DNA from 3 places in the Marinobacter sp. B-12 genome. Region 2 is predicted to be linked to each of the others. Evidence: predicted binding sites of a transcription regulator. Region 2 holds the regulator's gene; each other region holds the start of a gene.

Region 1 (5,650 bases), on a different contig from region 2:
CTTTCAGGCGTATTCTTGCCTTAACGAACCCTGGTCGAATCTCTTCAACACTGAACCGGTTTCGCGGTGCAAACGGAATCGACAGGCCAATAATCCGGTTGACCGCCGCATAACCGCTGGTTTTACGGAGCCATGCCAGCGGGTGGGTGATTCGCGCCTCAGGGTCCGACTCAGACACCCAATGGCCGGTTGCACCTATCAGATTGTCGATGAACGCCATGTTTTTTACCTGTTGGTGATTTAACGCCCATGATTGCAACCGTTTGAGAGGTATCGCAACTGTTTTTGGGATTTTTTACGGCAAATCCTTCCCGGACATGGAAATTCACCTAAACTGCTGTGATATCAAAACGGGCAACAACAAGAAACTCGAATGGACGCGGGAGTAGGTCGTCAATGAAAGTGAGGCGTGCGCGTGGCTGGCTAACGGCCCTGGCATTGTTTCTGGTTTGCCCGGGTATCAGTGTGGCTTCGGAATACCCGTCTGGAGAAACACAGGCAAAGGAATATCGCCTGTGGTACCGCAATTACGACAGCCCTCCCATACGGGCCCTGGTCGCCCTCGCCTTGGACAAGACTCCGGAATACGGCTCCTATCGAATCACCCGCACCCCGGAGATGGCCCAAGGCCGCGTTGTCCGCGAACTTGAGCGGCAGCGATCAAAATTGGTCGACCTCGCAAATGTTGCAACATCGAGCGAGAGGGAAGAAAGCCTGCAGGCGATACCAATACCGATCGATGGCGGGCTTCTGGGGCTTCGTGTGTGTGTGGTGCTTAAAGAATCATTGCCCAGATTCAAGGGTATCCGCAGTCTCGGCAACCTGCAGGAAGCCGGTATCCGCATCGGCCAGGGCGCACACTGGCCGGACTCCGCGATTCTGCAGGTCAACGGAGTCAATGTGGTGACTCACTCGCGGTACGAAATCCTTTTCCGCATGCTGGAAAATCATCGTTTTGACTGCTTCGCTCGGGGTGTCAGCGAGGTCATGTTCGATCTGAAGCTTGAAAACAACCCGGACTTCGTCATCGAACCCGACCTGCTATTGGCTTACCCAATGCCCTCATACTTCTTCGTCAACCGCCACGACCATGAAACGGCTCACCGGCTTCAATTGGGTATGGAACGGGCCATTTTCGATGGCAGCTTCGGCACATACCTGGACCAATACTATGGCCAGACCATCAATGAGCTGAACCTGCATAGCAGGAACGTCCTTGTCCTGGAGAATCCCTACCTGACGGAGGAGTCCCAGGCCATTGGCAGCCGCACCCTCCTCGAGCTCCGACGGCGAATCCGGAAATTATCCGCGCCTAAAGGAGCATCCTACTCAAACCCTGAATCGTGACACGTTCTGGCTGAGTGTGTGACCAACCGATTCAATCTGACCACTGTATACATCGTTTTCGCTGGCAGCCTTGGCGGCTTCCTGACCCTGGTCGGCAATACGGGTGATGGAGGAGTTTAACTCTTCTGTTACCGAAGTCTGCTCTTCAGAGGCCGTTGCGATCTGGGAGGTCATCTGACTGATCGACGTTATCGCGTCGGCAATACGATTGAGAGACTCCATTGCATCCTGAGCTTTCTCCATGCTCACATTCGATACGGCCGTTGACGCTTTCATGACGTCCACGGCCTGGTTTGCACCGCTTTGCAGGCGTTCAATCATGTTGTTGATTTCTTCCGTACTGTCTTGAGTGCGGCGGGCCAGATTTCGTACTTCGTCAGCCACAACGGCAAAGCCACGGCCTGCGTCCCCGGCCCTGGCTGCTTCAATCGCGGCGTTCAACGCCAGCAGGTTCGTCTGTTCAGCAATACCCTGAATAACCTCGAGAACCGAGGTGATGTCGGTAACGTCCTTGCCGAGTTTGTCGATAACTTCCGCAGCGGCGTTAATTTCCTTCGATAGTTTTTGTACCGCATCCCGGGAAGCCGCAACGGTCTCAAGGGAAGCGCGACTGTCTGCATCGGCGGTGTTTGAGGCATCCGCCGTCTGTTGGGCATTCTGAGCAATTTCCCCAGCAGCGGCAGACATCTCATTGATCGCAGTGGCCACCATATCAATTTCGGCCTGCTGTTTTTCGACACTGTCGCGGCTGCTGCTGGCGGTATCCCGCAGGGATGATACGTTTTCGCCAAGCTCCGACGTGCCTTGCTGGACGTCACGAACCACGTTCTGAATATTCTCCACAAAGCTGTTGAATTCCGCCGCGAGCTTGCCGAACTCGTCGTTGGCGCTATCATCCAGGCGCTTGGTGAGGTCTGCCTCGCCGCTGGCGATTGACGCCATGGCGGCATTAAGCTTACGAACCGGAGCCATCAGGACGCGGATACCAAAGTGCAGGATCACCAGCGACACCAACAAGCCAATCACCGCGATGACCAGTCCTGTTACGCGGGCGGCGCGAACCGGCGCATTGATTTTGTCCTCGTTGATAAAGGTGCCGAGATACCATTCAACACCACGGGCACCTTTGATGCGATGGAAACCGGCGGTCCAGCTGGCGTCTCCGGTGTCATATTGGTGAACTTCACCGCCGAGCTGGGGTGATTCTCCCAGAAGACTGCTGATCTTCTTGCCAACCAATTTTTGATCCGGATGAAACAAAACGGTGCCATCGTCACTGATCAGCGCGGCATAACCAGTGTTGGCCAGCGTAATAGTGGAGAGCGTTTGCTCAATGGTCTTCAGCGCAATATCACCACCCACGACACCCTTGTAGGCCCCATTCCTGACCGGCGCCAAGGTGGAAATGATGGTACCTCCAGTGGCAGCATCCAGGTAGGGTTCGGTGAAGGATGCCGAGCCCCGTTGTTTTGCCTGTTTGAACCAGGGGCGTGTGCGCGGGTCGAAATCCGCAGGAAGCGTGGTTTCTGAAGCTTCATCCTTCATCAACATATAGCCGTCGTCACGGCCAACATAGACGTCAATGAACCCGCCACCGGTTGTTGCGGCGGCCAGGATAACCCGTGCTTCCGCGTCGGTTTCCACTGACCCCAGCGCTTTTGCCGTTGCTTCGGTCATGGCAAGGCGCGTGTTGAGCCAATCCGCGATGCTGGACGTACTCTGAGCCACCGTGTCTTCAATCAGCGCATCAACATAGGTATCCGTAGTGTCCTGTAACCGGAGGTTGCCGCTGAGTGTGAACGCCCCCATAACAAGTAAGAGCAAAATACCAAAGGCGACGAGCAACTTCTGGCCGAAACTCAGCGTCATTTTCCGGGTCCTTTTCGAGACAGTCTATTCGGGGGATCAAGCAAACAGCCTATCGGCTGCCTATCATTCACAAACTGGTTTTCGGCGTATGCTGCGAAGTCTTTAGCGCTATCTGGTAAAATACCCATTTCCTCACCCAACGGGAGCTGCCGTATATGGCCCACGAAGAACTGCACCTCAACCTTCGTAACCTGACCAATGATGACTACCCACAGCTCCAGCGGCTGATGGACAGGGTCTACGACGATATTGGCGGTGCCTGGCCAGAGGACACGATTGAGGCTCTGGTGCAGCAATTTCCGGATGGCCAGATCTGTATCGAGGAATCCGGTGACCTGGTGGCCGTGGCACTCACGGTGTGCGTCAAGTATGAGCGGTTCAGTAACCCGCACACTTACGACGACCTGATCCTGCGCAATGAAAAGATCTGGCACAACGCCAAAGGCGACTCGCTTTACGGTCTCGATGTGTTTATCCACCCGGACTATCGCGGCTACCGTCTGGGCCGGCGGCTTTACGAAGCCCGCAAGGAACTCTGCCGCTCGATGAACCTGCGCGCCATTCTGGCAGGTGGGCGGATTCCCGGGTATCACAAGTATTCAGACCAGCATTCCCCGGAAGAATACATCCAGCGAGTGGATCGCAAGGATATTTACGATCCGATCCTGAGCTTTCAGCTGTCCAACGACTTCCAGGTCACCCGGCTGATGCACAAATACCTGCCGGAAGACGAAAAATCCCTGGGATACGCGACACTTCTGGAGTGGAGGAACATCCTCTATACCCCGCCCTCGCCGGTGCTCAGCGTCAAAAAAACACAGGTGCGTTTGGGTGCGGTCCAGTGGCAGATGCGTGAGTTTACCTCCGTGGAAGAAGTGCTGGAGCAGGTGGAGTACTTTGTGGATGCACTCTCGGACTACAAGAGCGATTTCGCGCTGTTTCCAGAGTTCTTCAACGCACCGCTGATGGGCCTGACCGACCAGGTTGACCAGACGCGAGCCATTCGCTTTCTGGCAGGCTTTACCGAACAGTTCCGAAACCAGATGTCGGAAATGGCGGTCAGCTACAACATCAACATCATTACCGGCTCAATGCCGCTGCTCGAAAATGAACGGGTCTACAACGTGTCCTATCTTTGCCACCGCGACGGTCGGGTGGATGAGCAGCGCAAGATCCATATCACGCCCCACGAACGCCGTGACTGGGTCATCGAGGGCGGTGAAAAATTCCAGGTGTTTGACACCGACGCCGGCCGCGTGGCCATCATGATCTGTTACGACATCGAATTCCCTGAATTGGGGCGTCTGGCTGCCATTGAAGAGGTGGATATTATTCTGGTGCCGTTCTGGACGGACACCAAGAACGGCTACCTCCGGGTCCGACACTGTGCCCAGGCGCGTGCGATTGAAAATGAGTGTTACGTCGTGATCACCGGTAGCGTAGGCAACCTTCCGAAGGTTGAGAACCTGGATGTCCAGTACGCCCAGTCCTCTGTATTTTCACCGTCGGACTTTGCCTTCCCCCACGATGCAGTAATGGCGGAAACAACGCCGAATACGGAAATGATCATGTTTTCGGATATGGATCTGGAAAAGCTGAAGCTGGTGCGCAATGAAGGCTCCGTGACCAACCTGAAAGACCGGCGCACGGATATTTACGAACTCAACACCCTACAAACAGGCCAAAATAGTAAAAGCAGTTGATGAACCGCCTGAGAGCTCTATCGTATGACACTGAACACGTTGCCAAACTGACAGAGTGTGGCTATTGTTCAACCATATACTTTAAGGAATATCCCCTCGGGGTGTCATCTGGACGCCCTCGGGGTGCCTATAGAGATCATTTTTAGATGAACGAAGCACTGCCGGATCTTGTCGCACATTTTCACATCAAGCGTGGTCTGTTCCGCCGGGAGCGTGTGCAGGCCGCGATTTTCGGTCTGGATCACTTCGGATGTGTGATGAAGACGGACAAGATATTCAACCCCGGTGATACGGTTATTCTGGATCTCGTGATGGAGATGCCGTTTGACGACATCAGGGCGGATGGCATCACCGGCCTTGTGACGGAGCGCAGGAAGCACTGTAGCAATTTCTTCTATTCCGTTGATTTTATAGAACTCAATGACAACCGCTCGTCTGCTCTGACCGAAAAACTCAGGCGCATTCGGGAGGTGGTAATCAAGAAACAGACGCTGAAGTCCAGACGTTCCTCGGGGCCCGCCTCCAGCATTCGGCAATTGGCCTGAACCCACCCATGCCCCTGCATCAACTCGCACTTTTAGGAGAAAGTCCTCATGGCGAAGAAAGCCAACAAGCAAAGCGTTGATAAAGTCGTCAAGAAAGTGAACAAAGAGTTCGATAAAACATCATCACAAATCGAAAAGCTGATCAACGACGCCCTCAAACAGTTCGACAGCCTGCAAAACCAGATT
Region 2 (5,650 bases):
GCTGGATTCAGGCGGACCTGAAAACTGACCCTTGCCATGCAATTGGTCCAGCAGAGCCTCGAATTCATCATCGGAGATGTCGTCTCCGCTGCCTCCGTCACCGCCGGAAGATTCATTGCTGTCGCCACTGGAAACCGGGGCGCTGTCTTTGTCCTCTTCCAGGGCATCCAGCAATCGCTCAAATTCGTCGTCGGTAATATCACCGCCATCGTCTCCATAACTGGCGTCGCCCACCTCGTTCTGTTCATCAGCAGCAGTGGCGTTAACTTCAGAGACGCTCCCTGCCGGTTGCGCCAACGCGTCCAGAGCGGCGATCAGTTCCTGGGGAGCAGGAGTCAGTTCTTCGTGATGGCGTACCTGTTCAAACATGGCATTGACGTGATCCAGGGCTTCCAGCACCACGTCCATCAATTCGGAATCCACCTTGCGCTTGTGGTTGCGCAGGATATCAAAGACATTTTCCGCGGAGTGGCAGCAATTCACCAGGGCATCGAGTTGCAGAAACCCAGCGCCGCCCTTTACGGTGTGGAAACCACGAAAGATGGCGTTGAGCAGATCGCTGTCGTCCGGGTTTTGTTCCAGGTCGACCAGTTGCTCCGACAGCTTTTCGAGTATCTCGCCTGCCTCAACAAGGAAGTCCTGCAGGATCTCTTCATCGGCATCAAGCGCCATGCGTTACCCTCTCTTACTCAGAAACCGAGACTGGACAGAAGATCATCAACATCGTCCTGTCCCGATACTACGTCTTCGCGTTCTTCGGCCTTGATCTGTGGACCAACACCCTGTTCCGCCGATATCTTTTCCCGTTCTTCCAGCTCGTGCACGGTGCCGGTCATCTGGTCCACATGGCTCGCCATCACTACCAGGCTCAACAGATGCTCTTCCACCTCTTTAACCAGAGTGGTGACCTTTTGGATCACCTGCCCAGTGAGGTCCTGGAAATCCTGGGCCAGGAGAATTTCCGACAGATTGTCGTACATCGCCCCGGCATCGGTATTCAGCGTCACGAAAAACGTGTCGATACGGGCATAGAGCTCACGAAATTCAGCCGGCGCCATCTCACGGCGGCGCAATTTCTGCCACTGGTCCCTCAGCTCCGCGGCCTCGTCGCGGAGGGCACTGGCCTTGGGCATAGCCTCCTCAACCAGGTCCATGGTCCGGTTGGCCGCCTTACCGGTCATCTGAACCACGTACTCCAGACGATCCGACGCATCGGTCATCTTCGAAAGGGCTTCGGACTGTTCAGCATTACGGGGGTCAATCTGGAAGTTGCGGATCGCCTCATGGAGGCTGCGAGTCAATCGCCCTACTTCCCGATACAGGCTCTGGTCCCTCACCTCGCTCAGCTCATTGATCAGGGTCATCGCGCGGCCGTATTCCCCAGCGTTGACCTGTTCGACCAACTCGGCCGCCTGGCTGCGGAGCTTCTCCGTAACCTCAGGGTCAAGCCCCTGTGGGTCTTTATTGCTATTGCTCATGGGAGCCGTCCGACTTCTGATTACTGGATGCGTTCGAAGATCTTCTCAATCTTCTCCTTGAGTACGGCTGCCGTGAAGGGCTTAACCACATAGCCGTTCACGCCGGCCTGCGCAGCGGCGACGATCTGGTCCCGCTTCGCCTCGGCGGTCACCATAAGCACAGGCAGGGTCTTCAGGTTATCGTCGGCACGGACTTCCTTCAGCAGATCGAGCCCGGACATCCCTGGCATATTCCAATCGGTTACCAGAAAATCGTACTTTCCGCTCTTGAGCATCGGCAGTGCGGTATTGCCATCGTCCGCTTCGTCAGTATTGGTAAAACCAAGATCACGAAGCAGGTTCTTAATGATCCGTCGCATTGTGGAGAAGTCATCCACAATCAGGATTTTCATATTCTTGTCCAATGGGACCTCCAGTTAAAAACGCCCGGAATTCGTTTTGGCTCCCGGCTCACAGTCTAGCAGGCCAGGTAGTTTAACCGCTTATTGTGTGGCCTTTGGGCCGGTTGTAAAGCGCCGGTTACCAAAAGGCTACAGTAAAGAATGCCTGGTAACGCCGTTCAACGGGGCGACGGCCTGTTCAGTGCCGCCAACCAGAGAGACGTCCCCGCAGACGGAGCGCGGCCTGGCTATGAATCTGGCTGACCCGACTTTCACTAACACCCAGCACGGCACCGATTTCCTTCAGATTCAGCTCTTCCTGGTAATAAAGGCTGAGCACCAGCTTTTCTCGCTCGGGCAGATCACTAATCGCAGTGGCCAGGTTCTTGCGGAAGTTGTCAGACGCCAGGCCGTCCAGTGGGTTATCGCTGCCCTCTGTTTCTTCTATCGGCAGCTCGCCGGATTCATTGAGCTCATCCAGACTAAAAAGTCGACCACTGTTGGCATCGCTCAGAGAGGAATAGTATTCGTCGAGGTCCAGCCCGAGCTCTTCGGCTACTTCCGAGTCTTGGGCCTCCCGGCCCAGGCGATCCTCGACAGCCTTGATGGCTTTGGCAATGCGGCGGGAATTCCTGTGGACGGATCGGGGGACCCAGTCACCCTTGCGAATTTCATCCACCATGGCTCCGCGGATCCGGATGCCGGCGTAAGTCTCAAATGTAGCCCCCTTGTCGGAACTGTATCGCTGTGCAGCTTCCAACAAGCCGATCATGCCTGCCTGCATAAGATCATCCAGTTGGACAGATGCCGGCAGCCGCGCCATGAGGTGAAGCGCTATTTTTTTGACCAGCGGGGCCTGCTCCTCAACGAGCTGGGAAGGTCCGCGTGTACCCGTCCGGTTGTAGATTCCAAGTTCTTTCGCCAATGTCATGTATCCGGCTATTCAGTGACAGGATCAAAATCAGACTTCGACGAGCCGCTCCACAAAGAACTCCAGATGCCCCCGGGGCGACGATGGCAGCGGCCAGCTATCCACTTTCTCCGCAAGGCTCTTGATCGCCAACGATGCTTTTGCCCGTGGGTAGGCGTCCAACACGGCACGCTGCCGCTGTACTGCCTTTTTTACGGCCTCATCATACGGGACGATACCCACATATTGTAGCGCCACATCAAGAAAGCGCTCGGTAACCCGGGTCAGTTTTTCAAACAGGTGGCGACCTTCCTGCTCATTCCTGACCTGGTTGGCCAGTATACGAAAGCGGTTGGTGCCGTAATCCCGGTTCATGAGCTTTATAAGAGCGTAGGCGTCGGTAATAGACGTAGGTTCATCACAGACGACCAGCAATAGTTCCTGTGAGGCTCGGAGGAAACTTACCACCGATTCGGAAATACCCGCAGCGGTATCAACAATCAGCACATCGATCTGGTCACCCAGTTCACTGAAAGCGTTGATCAGGCCAGCATGCTCCAGCGTGGAAAGCTGAGTCATACGCTGAGTCCCCGAGGAGGCAGGCACGATTTTAATGCCACCGGGTCCATTGACCAGCACATCCCGCAAGTCACAATCCCCGGCTATCACATCCTGTATGTTGCGGTTGGCGGTAATACCCAGAAGCACGTCGATGTTGGCAAGACCAAGATCAGCGTCTAGCAGTACCACCCGACGCCCCATTTGCGCGAGGGCGATGCCAAGGTTTACTGATACGTTGCTCTTGCCAACGCCCCCTTTCCCGCCGGAAACGGCAATAACCTGTACCGGATGTGGTTTGCTCATACTGACTCTGATCTCTTGCCGCGTTTAACCGCAGGCTGTGTTGTTATTAAACAGCGACTGCCTGTTGCTGCTGGAGTTTCTTCAGCCTCTCCACGGCTAAACGCACCAGCGGGATGGACTCAGCGTGGTGCAGGTCTTCCGGGATTTTCTGCCCGTCGGTGTAATACGCCACCGGCAATCCCGTTTCCATGACGAATCCCAGCGATTCACCCAGGGTCAATGCTTCATCGATTTTGGTCATCACACAACCCGTAAGATTTGCCATCTTATAGCAATGCCAGACGGATTTCATGATGCGCGGCTGACTGGTTGCCGAAACCACCAGGTGGGTTCGAATCCGATGATGACTGCGAGCCAACTCCATGAGTTGTTCCTCGTAGCCCTTGTCGGTGCTGGTCAGCCCAGCAGTGTCAATCAGCACCAAATGCCGGTCCGACAGCTCGTCCAGTATGTCATCCAGGGAATGGGTTTCGTCCACAACCCGAACCGGAACGTTCAGTATGCGCCCGAACACGAATAATTGCTCGTGTGCCGCAACCCGATAGCGATCGGTTGTGACCAGTGCCAGAGAGTCGGGACCGTGGCGCAGAACGTAGTGTGCTGCCAACTTGCCGATGGTCGTCGTCTTGCCGGACCCGGTTGGTCCCACCAGGGCATAGACACCACCTTCTTCCGACCACTCGGTGCGCGTCGTCTTTACACCGGCGGCCAGCATTTTCAGAGACTGTTTCCAACCGTCTTCAAGCCGGCCTGCCCGGTGACGCCGGGACAGAGAATTGGCAAGTTCCAGTCCGAGACCGAATTCCTGCAACTTTTCAGACAACCTCTGCTGTACTGCGTTCACCGCTGTTTGTTCGGGTTCACCGCCGTTGCGGGCACTGACCAGGTCACGAAGAGAACTGATTTCCGCGCGCATTTGCGCAAGCTCGCCGGAATAGGCAGCACGTGCGGTCGACGGCTCTTCAACCACAGTATCGTCGTTGGCGAGTGTTTCCTCAGAAAGACCAGCGTCGCCAAACTCACCACCCACACTCGCGCTACCAAACGCCGCACGCTTTTCACGCACTTCACGAATGCGATCGCGGGAGCGGCCGAGTTCGTCCTCCAGGCGGCGATGCTGTTCCGCCTGCAACTCGGCTAGCCGTGAGCCATTCGTGGCTTCCCGTGCGGCATCTCCGAGACGCTGACGCGCCATGTTTTCGTCGTAATCGAGCGCTGTCACAATTTCGACGCCGCCATCAACACGACGATTGGAAAGGATCACGGCATCGGGCCCCATCTGATCCCGCACCTGACGCAGTGCCTCTGCCATGCTTTGGGCAAAAAACCGCTTTACTTTCATAATGATGCCTCCTTCGGGTCAACGCTTCCCAGCGCCTTCCGCCTTTCCAGCCGCGGCCTTTACTGACCGACGGATGCGACAATAGTGATCTGTTTGTTATCCGGAATTTCCTGATACGACAGTACATGCAGGCGCTCGACTCCGTAGCTGGCAAACTTCGCCAGTACCGGGCGCAAGGGCCCGGAAACCAGGAGGATCGCCGGCTTGCCCAGCATCTCCTGGCGCTGGACGCTGTCCTGGAGCGAACGCTGGAGCTTCTCAACCATATTTGGCTCCAGCACCAGCCCGATGTCTTCCTGACCGCCGGATTGTTGACTCTGCTGCATAGACTTTAGCAATAACTGTTCCAAGTCCGGATCCAGAGTAATCACCGGGATCTCCGCGTCGTTGCCACAGATACTCTGGACAATCATCCGGCGCAGTGACTGGCGAGCAACCGTGGTCAGCAGTTTCGGGTCCTGGCTCTTCGGATGGACGTTCACAATGGCCTCCGCAATAGAGCGCATGTCACGGATCGGCACTTCCTCTTTCAGCAGGTTCTGTAGCACCTTCAGCAGCAGGCTGATGGAAATGGTGGTGGGTACCAGTTCTTCCGCCAGCTTTGGTGACACTTTTTCGAGCTGGTCCTGCCATTTCTGGGCTTCCTCATGGCCAAGCAGTTCGTGGGCGTGTCTCT
Region 3 (5,650 bases), on a different contig from region 2:
GGCATGTGCTCCAGGCGAGCCTGGGGTATTTCCTCACGCCGCTGGTGAATGTCGGGCTGGGCATGCTGGTGTTGCGGGAAAGCATTTCCCGACTACAAATTGTGGCGGTTGCATTGGCGACCATCGCCATCCTTTACCAGCTTTTTCTATTGGGCGTGGTTCCCTGGATCACCCTGGTGCTTGCGTTCAGTTTCGGTACCTACGGCCTGCTCCGAAAGCAGGTGGAGCTGGATGGCCTTTCGGGCCTGTTTGTGGAGACGCTGCTTCTGTTGCCCGTCGGTCTGCTGGCTCTCGGGTTGCTGAGTTCCGTCGGGGAATCCCACTTCAATGACAATATCTCGACCACGCTGCTTCTGATGTCCAGCGGTATCGTCACCGCCATCCCCCTGTTGTTCTTTGCGGGTGCTGCCCGCCGGCTACGCTTGGCGACCGTGGGCTTTCTGATGTACATCAACCCCACGCTGCAGTTCTTCATCGCGCTGTTTGTGTTTGATGAACCCATGAGTGGGGAGAAGCTGGCGAGCTTCGTGATGATCTGGGTGGCGCTGGGACTTTATTCCTGGTCGGCCTGGATGGGGCGTGGGATGAATCCCGCCCCCAAATAGCGGGGTGTCAGCCAATGCCACCAAGGGTCAGTATGTCATCCCGCCGACGGTTTTTCTCCTCGGCAAGGTTTGCGATCAGCGTGTTCAGGCCCGCCACTGGTGCCAGCATGTCAGGCTCCGTGGCAATGCTATCGCGAAAGTCCGATAGCATGTCTATCTGCACGTGCAGGTCCTGGAAGTCACCGAACCGTTGTTGTCGATGTTTTAACTGCCTGAGCATGTCGCGGAACGCCGGTTTGTCCAATTCGGCCAGGTAGCGTATGCGTTTCAGTCGTTTGCGCAGGTCGTGAAAGTGATCGTCCGGGGACTGTTCGTTCAGTTGCCGCGCCACGTCGTTGTGCTTGTGTATGTGCTTTTCCAGGGCTTTGCGGACGTCTTCGGTGGCCAGTTTCCGGGTTACCTTTGTCAAGTGGCGGGAGGTGAGGCGCTGGTACCACCCATCCATGTCTTTGCGGTATTGCCGACTGTTCAGGCGTTTGGTCAGTTCCTGGTGTTCAACGTCTGCCAGGTTGGCAAAATGGCTGCGGGCGCCGGAGCTCACCAGGGCCAACTGGGTATCTTCCTCCAACGGCCATTGCGCCAGGTCACCCAGTAATACGTGAAGGTCTCTGAGCCGGCTGGTGGCTTGGCCATGCCACTTCAATACCTTGACGGCCTTGCGTAAATCGCCGTCACCGCGGATGTCGACAACCGCTTCAGCAATGGCCCGGCTGCGGCGGATGGCAATGCGGTACTGATGCAGAAACTCGTCGTCGTATCCGTGCAAGACGCCGGGTTCCAGACCCCTGATGCGTTGATACTGGTGTAACAGCGATTCTGGGATATGCCCTGGCAGGGGCAGGTGCTCATCGATATGGATTTTCGTGCGTTTGCGATGAAACTGCTCGTAGCTAACGTCGTTTGGCGTCAGTAACTTTTCAAGCCGGCCCTTGTTTTTGCCGATCTCGTGCCAGTGTTCTATTGGCAGCGCAATGTGCATGTAACTGCAAGTGGGGAAAGCGTCAGGTGCGTGTTTTAACAGCAGACATGCCAGATCCTCCAGCGCCGGGTTGTGGCCAATCAGGGTAATGCTGTCTTCGCTCCGGTCGCGCAACCAGTCCAGCACGACCTCATGGTTAAACGTGTAGAGAACAGGCGCCAGATTAACGGTGTGATGGAGGTTACTCGGGATCAGACCTTCCAGGGTCTGTCGGGCGCGGGCGGCATTGCTGCAGTATACCGTTCCGTCGAGCGCCCCTTCCGCACGGATTGCCCTGCCCATTGGCTCCAGTTGTTTCAGCCCGCGGTTGTTGAGAGGGCGCTCGTGATCACGAAGACCATCGTCGGCCCAGCTGGATTTCGCGTGGCGAATCAGATAGAGGTGTTTCATCCGTGCCCTTGACGCCGGTTTTATTGGGTCAGATTTGATGAATCGGACGTTTGTGCCTAGACCTTTAGTCTAACGCGGGTTCAAGTCCATCGCCTACCAGCCGTTGATACTCTCAACAATAAATGCAAATGCATGAGTGAGTTGTGGCAGTGTCGCAGCTTTATACCCCGAATCCGAACACACGGTATTACAAACTGGAACACACTCTGGTGCACGGTTGTGGATAATTGCCCTGAATATTTGATCTCATACGGAGAAGTCCTTAATGACATTGCTGAGCCGGTTACGCATTCGTTCCCGTCTTCTGCTGGGCGTTCTGGTCCCGGTGGTAATAACGGCGGCAACCCTCGCCTGGATTTCGGTCGCCCAGATAAAAAGCGGTGGTGAGGCCGAGCTTGAGCGCCTGGAAGCAAGTTTGCTCAGTGCCCGCAAGGAAGAATTGAAGAATCTGGTGGATACCGCCCGTTCCGTGGTGCTGGACGCAAAGAACGATCCGGACCTTTCGGATGCCGAGGCCCGCGAAGCGGCAAGGGATCGTCTGCGCTCTATCCAATTTGGGGGCGGCAACTATATTTTTGCGTATGCCAAAGATCTGGAAAACCTGGCCTACGCGCCGGATCCTTCCCGGGAAGGACCTACGACCAACCCAGATGTTCAGAAGCTGATACGATCACTGTTTGAAGCGGCACGTAAGGATGGCTTTTTTGGTTATGACTGGCCCAACCCCGCCTCTGGCGAGGTTGAGCCCAAGGTGTCATTTACCACGATTGTTCCCGATTGGGGCTGGATGATCGGGACCGGTGTGTATGTCACCGATATCGCGGAAGTAGTTTCTGCCGCACGCGCGGATATTGAAGCTGAGATCGCTGAAACTCTCGGTTTTATTGTTCTGGTAACCGTGATTGTGGTCGTCATCGCATTGCTCATCGGTGTGTTTGTAGGTCGTACGGTGACGAAACCGTTGAACACCGTTACTGCCATGATGAAGGACATCGCCGAGGGTGAGGGCGATCTCCGTCACCGCCTGCCGGACGAAGGTAGCGACGAACTTGCAGAGCTCGGGCGGCGTTTCAATGCCTTCGTAGTGAAAATCCAGGACACCATCCGCGATGTCGGCGCGACTACCGACCAGGTTGCTTCCGCAGCGGAAGAACTCAGCCGCGTTGCCAATGAAACCCGGGCCTCGGTGCAGGAGCAGGGTTCCGAAACGGATCAAATTGCTTCAGCCATTAACGAAATGGCGGCCACGATCCAGCAGATTTCCGGCAATGCCAACTCGGTGGAAAGCGCGGCCTCCGACGCAGACAGGCTTGCACGGGATGGCGGCGAGACCATTGCTAACGCCCAGGCTTCTGTAAACCAGCTGTCGGAGGAGATTGAATCCAGTTCTACCCGCATCAGTAACCTGGCTGAAAAAACCGACGAGATTACCCAGGTACTGGATGTCATCCACGCCGTCACTGACCAGACCAACCTGTTGGCCCTCAATGCGGCGATTGAAGCGGCCCGGGCCGGCGAGCATGGCCGCGGTTTTTCGGTGGTTGCCGATGAAGTGCGCCAACTGGCCAAACGCAGTGCGGAATCCGCTGATCAGATTCGCGGTATGATTGACGGCTTCGTGACTGAGTCCCGCGCTGCGGTGGAGCGGATGGATGCGTCCCGCCAACGTTCCAGCGAAACGGTAGAGCGCATCAACCACGCCACCGACGCCCTGCGCACCATTGAGAAGTCTGTGGGCCATATTCATGATCAGGTGACCCAGATTGCCACAGCGGCGGAACAGCAGAGCCAGGTGGCCGAGGAAATCAACCAGAACGTGGTGCGTATCGTGGACGCGGCGCAGCGTAGCGATACAGGCGTAAACCAGACCAATGAGGCGAGCCACGAGCTGGCGCGGCTGGGCGAGAGTCTGCGTGAGCTGGTAGGTCAGTTCAAGGTATAGAACCGTTGCTTCTGGCCGGTCGATGATTGGCGTTAGCCGGCCAGCAAGCTATGATGTGGGCGATCTGATTCGACCACTACAAAAAACGGAACCTGACCTCGCTATGACTATTCACAAATCTTTTATGACCGTCCTGGCATTGGTGTTCGCGCTGGCAAGCGCGTCGCTATCGGCCCAGGAAACCTATACGCTTCGCCTCGCAGAAACCTGGGGGCCTAACTCTCCAATTCTGGGTGAAACAACGCGCCACATGGCCTCGATGGCCGAGAAAATGTCGGGCGGCCGCCTGCAGTTCCGGATTGACTCATCCAACAAGCATAAGGCGCCATTCGGTATTTTCGATATGGTGAAGGCGGGCCAGTACGATATGGGGCATACGGCCTCGTATTACTACAAAGGCTCGATCCCCAATGCCATGTATTTCACCACCGTTCCCTTCGGGATGATCGCACCTGAGCAATACGCCTGGTTTTACTACGGCGGCGGCATGGAATTGATGGAAAAAGTGTACCGCCCCCATGGCTTGCTGTCGTTCCCCGGTGGCAATACCGGCAACCAGATGGGTGGTTGGTTCCGCGAGGAAATCAAGAGTGTTGAGGACCTCCAGGGTTTGAAAATGCGCACCCCCGGGTTTGCCGGCGAAGTTATGTCCGAAGTGGGTGTTGCGGTGACCAACATTCCGCCTGGGGAACTTTACAGTTCGCTGGAGCGAGGCACGATAGACGCTCTGGAGTGGGTAGGCCCGGCACTGGATTTCCAGATGGGCTTCCATCAGATCGCAAAGTATTACTACTCCGGCTGGCAGGAGCCAGGCGCTGAAGTTCAGTTCCTGATTAACGAGAAAACCTGGAACAAGCTTCCCGAAGAACTTCAGGAAGTACTGCGGGTGGCTATGCGCACCGCCGCCTACGACATGTATATCCAGAGCATGCATGAAAGTGGCGTGGCCTGGGATCGTATGAAGGAAGACTATCCGGACGTCACCCATAAAACCTTCCCGCCAGAGGTCATTGAAGCGCTTCGTGATGCCACAGAGAAGCTGTTGGCCGAAGAGGCGGAGAAGGATGAACTGGCGCGGGAAATCATCACTTCCCAACGGGATTATCTGAAACAGGTCCGTCAGTGGACCAACATTTCCGATAAGGCCTACCTGAACAGCGTTTCGGGTGAATGAACGAGAGCCTTCTCTCCCTGAAGAACGTCTCCAAGGCGTTCGATGACAAAACCGTGTTGAACTCGCTGGACCTGGACATCCTGGACGGCGAGTTCATCACCCTTCTGGGGCCGTCGGGTTGCGGCAAAACCACCCTGCTGCGCCTGATGGCGGGTTTTGAGCAGCCAGACACCGGGGTAGTTAGCCTGTCTGGCCATGACATTACCCATGCCGCCCCAGAGCATCGCCCTCTGAATACCGTGTTCCAGAACTACGCGTTGTTTCCCCATATGTCGGTGTACGAAAACGTCGCCTATGGCCTGAAGATGGAGAAGCGGCCGAGGGCCGAAATTCGTCAGCGCGTGGACGATGTCCTTGCAATGGTGCAGTTGCAGGATTTTGCCCGCCGCAAGCCGCATCAGCTTTCGGGTGGCCAGCAGCAACGGGTAGCCATTGCCCGTGCCGTGGTCAAACGTCCGCAACTCCTGTTGCTGGATGAGCCTCTGTCTGCGCTTGACTACAAGTTGCGCCGGACCATGCAGGTAGAGTTGAAGCGACTGCAACGGGAGTTGGGCATCACG

The links. The regulator FliA, encoded in region 2, starts transcription of late flagellar genes. The targets are predictions, from matches to a motif close to CTAAAGTTTNNNNNNNNNNNGCCGNTAA.
Region 1: a site for FliA is predicted at 3,295-3,322, ahead of AC13D2_RS09285 (methyl-accepting chemotaxis protein). Genes of this name have one in related genera too.
Region 3: a site for FliA is predicted at 2,054-2,081, ahead of AC13D2_RS17935 (methyl-accepting chemotaxis protein). Genes of this name have one in related genera too.

The regions. Positions count from the first base shown of each region.
Region 1 is NZ_JBSXOB010000051.1:43,450-49,099, forward strand. It holds gene AC13D2_RS09275 (PaaI family thioesterase) at 1-220, opposite strand, end outside; gene AC13D2_RS09280 (hypothetical protein) at 397-1,347, shown strand; gene AC13D2_RS09285 (methyl-accepting chemotaxis protein) at 1,330-3,216, opposite strand; gene AC13D2_RS09290 (bifunctional GNAT family N-acetyltransferase/carbon-nitrogen hydrolase family protein) at 3,372-4,919, shown strand; gene AC13D2_RS09295 (hypothetical protein) at 5,066-5,464, shown strand; gene AC13D2_RS09300 (helix-hairpin-helix domain-containing protein) at 5,513-5,650, shown strand, end outside.
Region 2 is NZ_JBSXOB010000057.1:276,439-282,088, reverse strand. It holds gene AC13D2_RS12890 (chemotaxis protein CheA) at 1-672, opposite strand, end outside; gene AC13D2_RS12885 (protein phosphatase CheZ) at 690-1,478, opposite strand; gene cheY (chemotaxis response regulator CheY) at 1,499-1,882, opposite strand; gene AC13D2_RS12875 (RNA polymerase sigma factor FliA) at 2,058-2,789, opposite strand; gene AC13D2_RS12870 (MinD/ParA family protein) at 2,820-3,632, opposite strand; gene flhF (flagellar biosynthesis GTPase FlhF) at 3,679-4,974, opposite strand; gene flhA (flagellar biosynthesis protein FlhA) at 5,034-5,650, opposite strand, start outside.
Region 3 is NZ_JBSXOB010000063.1:44,443-50,092, forward strand. It holds gene rarD (EamA family transporter RarD) at 1-605, shown strand, start outside; gene AC13D2_RS17930 (CHAD domain-containing protein) at 613-1,974, opposite strand; gene AC13D2_RS17935 (methyl-accepting chemotaxis protein) at 2,240-3,916, shown strand; gene AC13D2_RS17940 (TRAP transporter substrate-binding protein) at 4,020-5,090, shown strand; gene potA (spermidine/putrescine ABC transporter ATP-binding protein PotA) at 5,087-5,650, shown strand, end outside.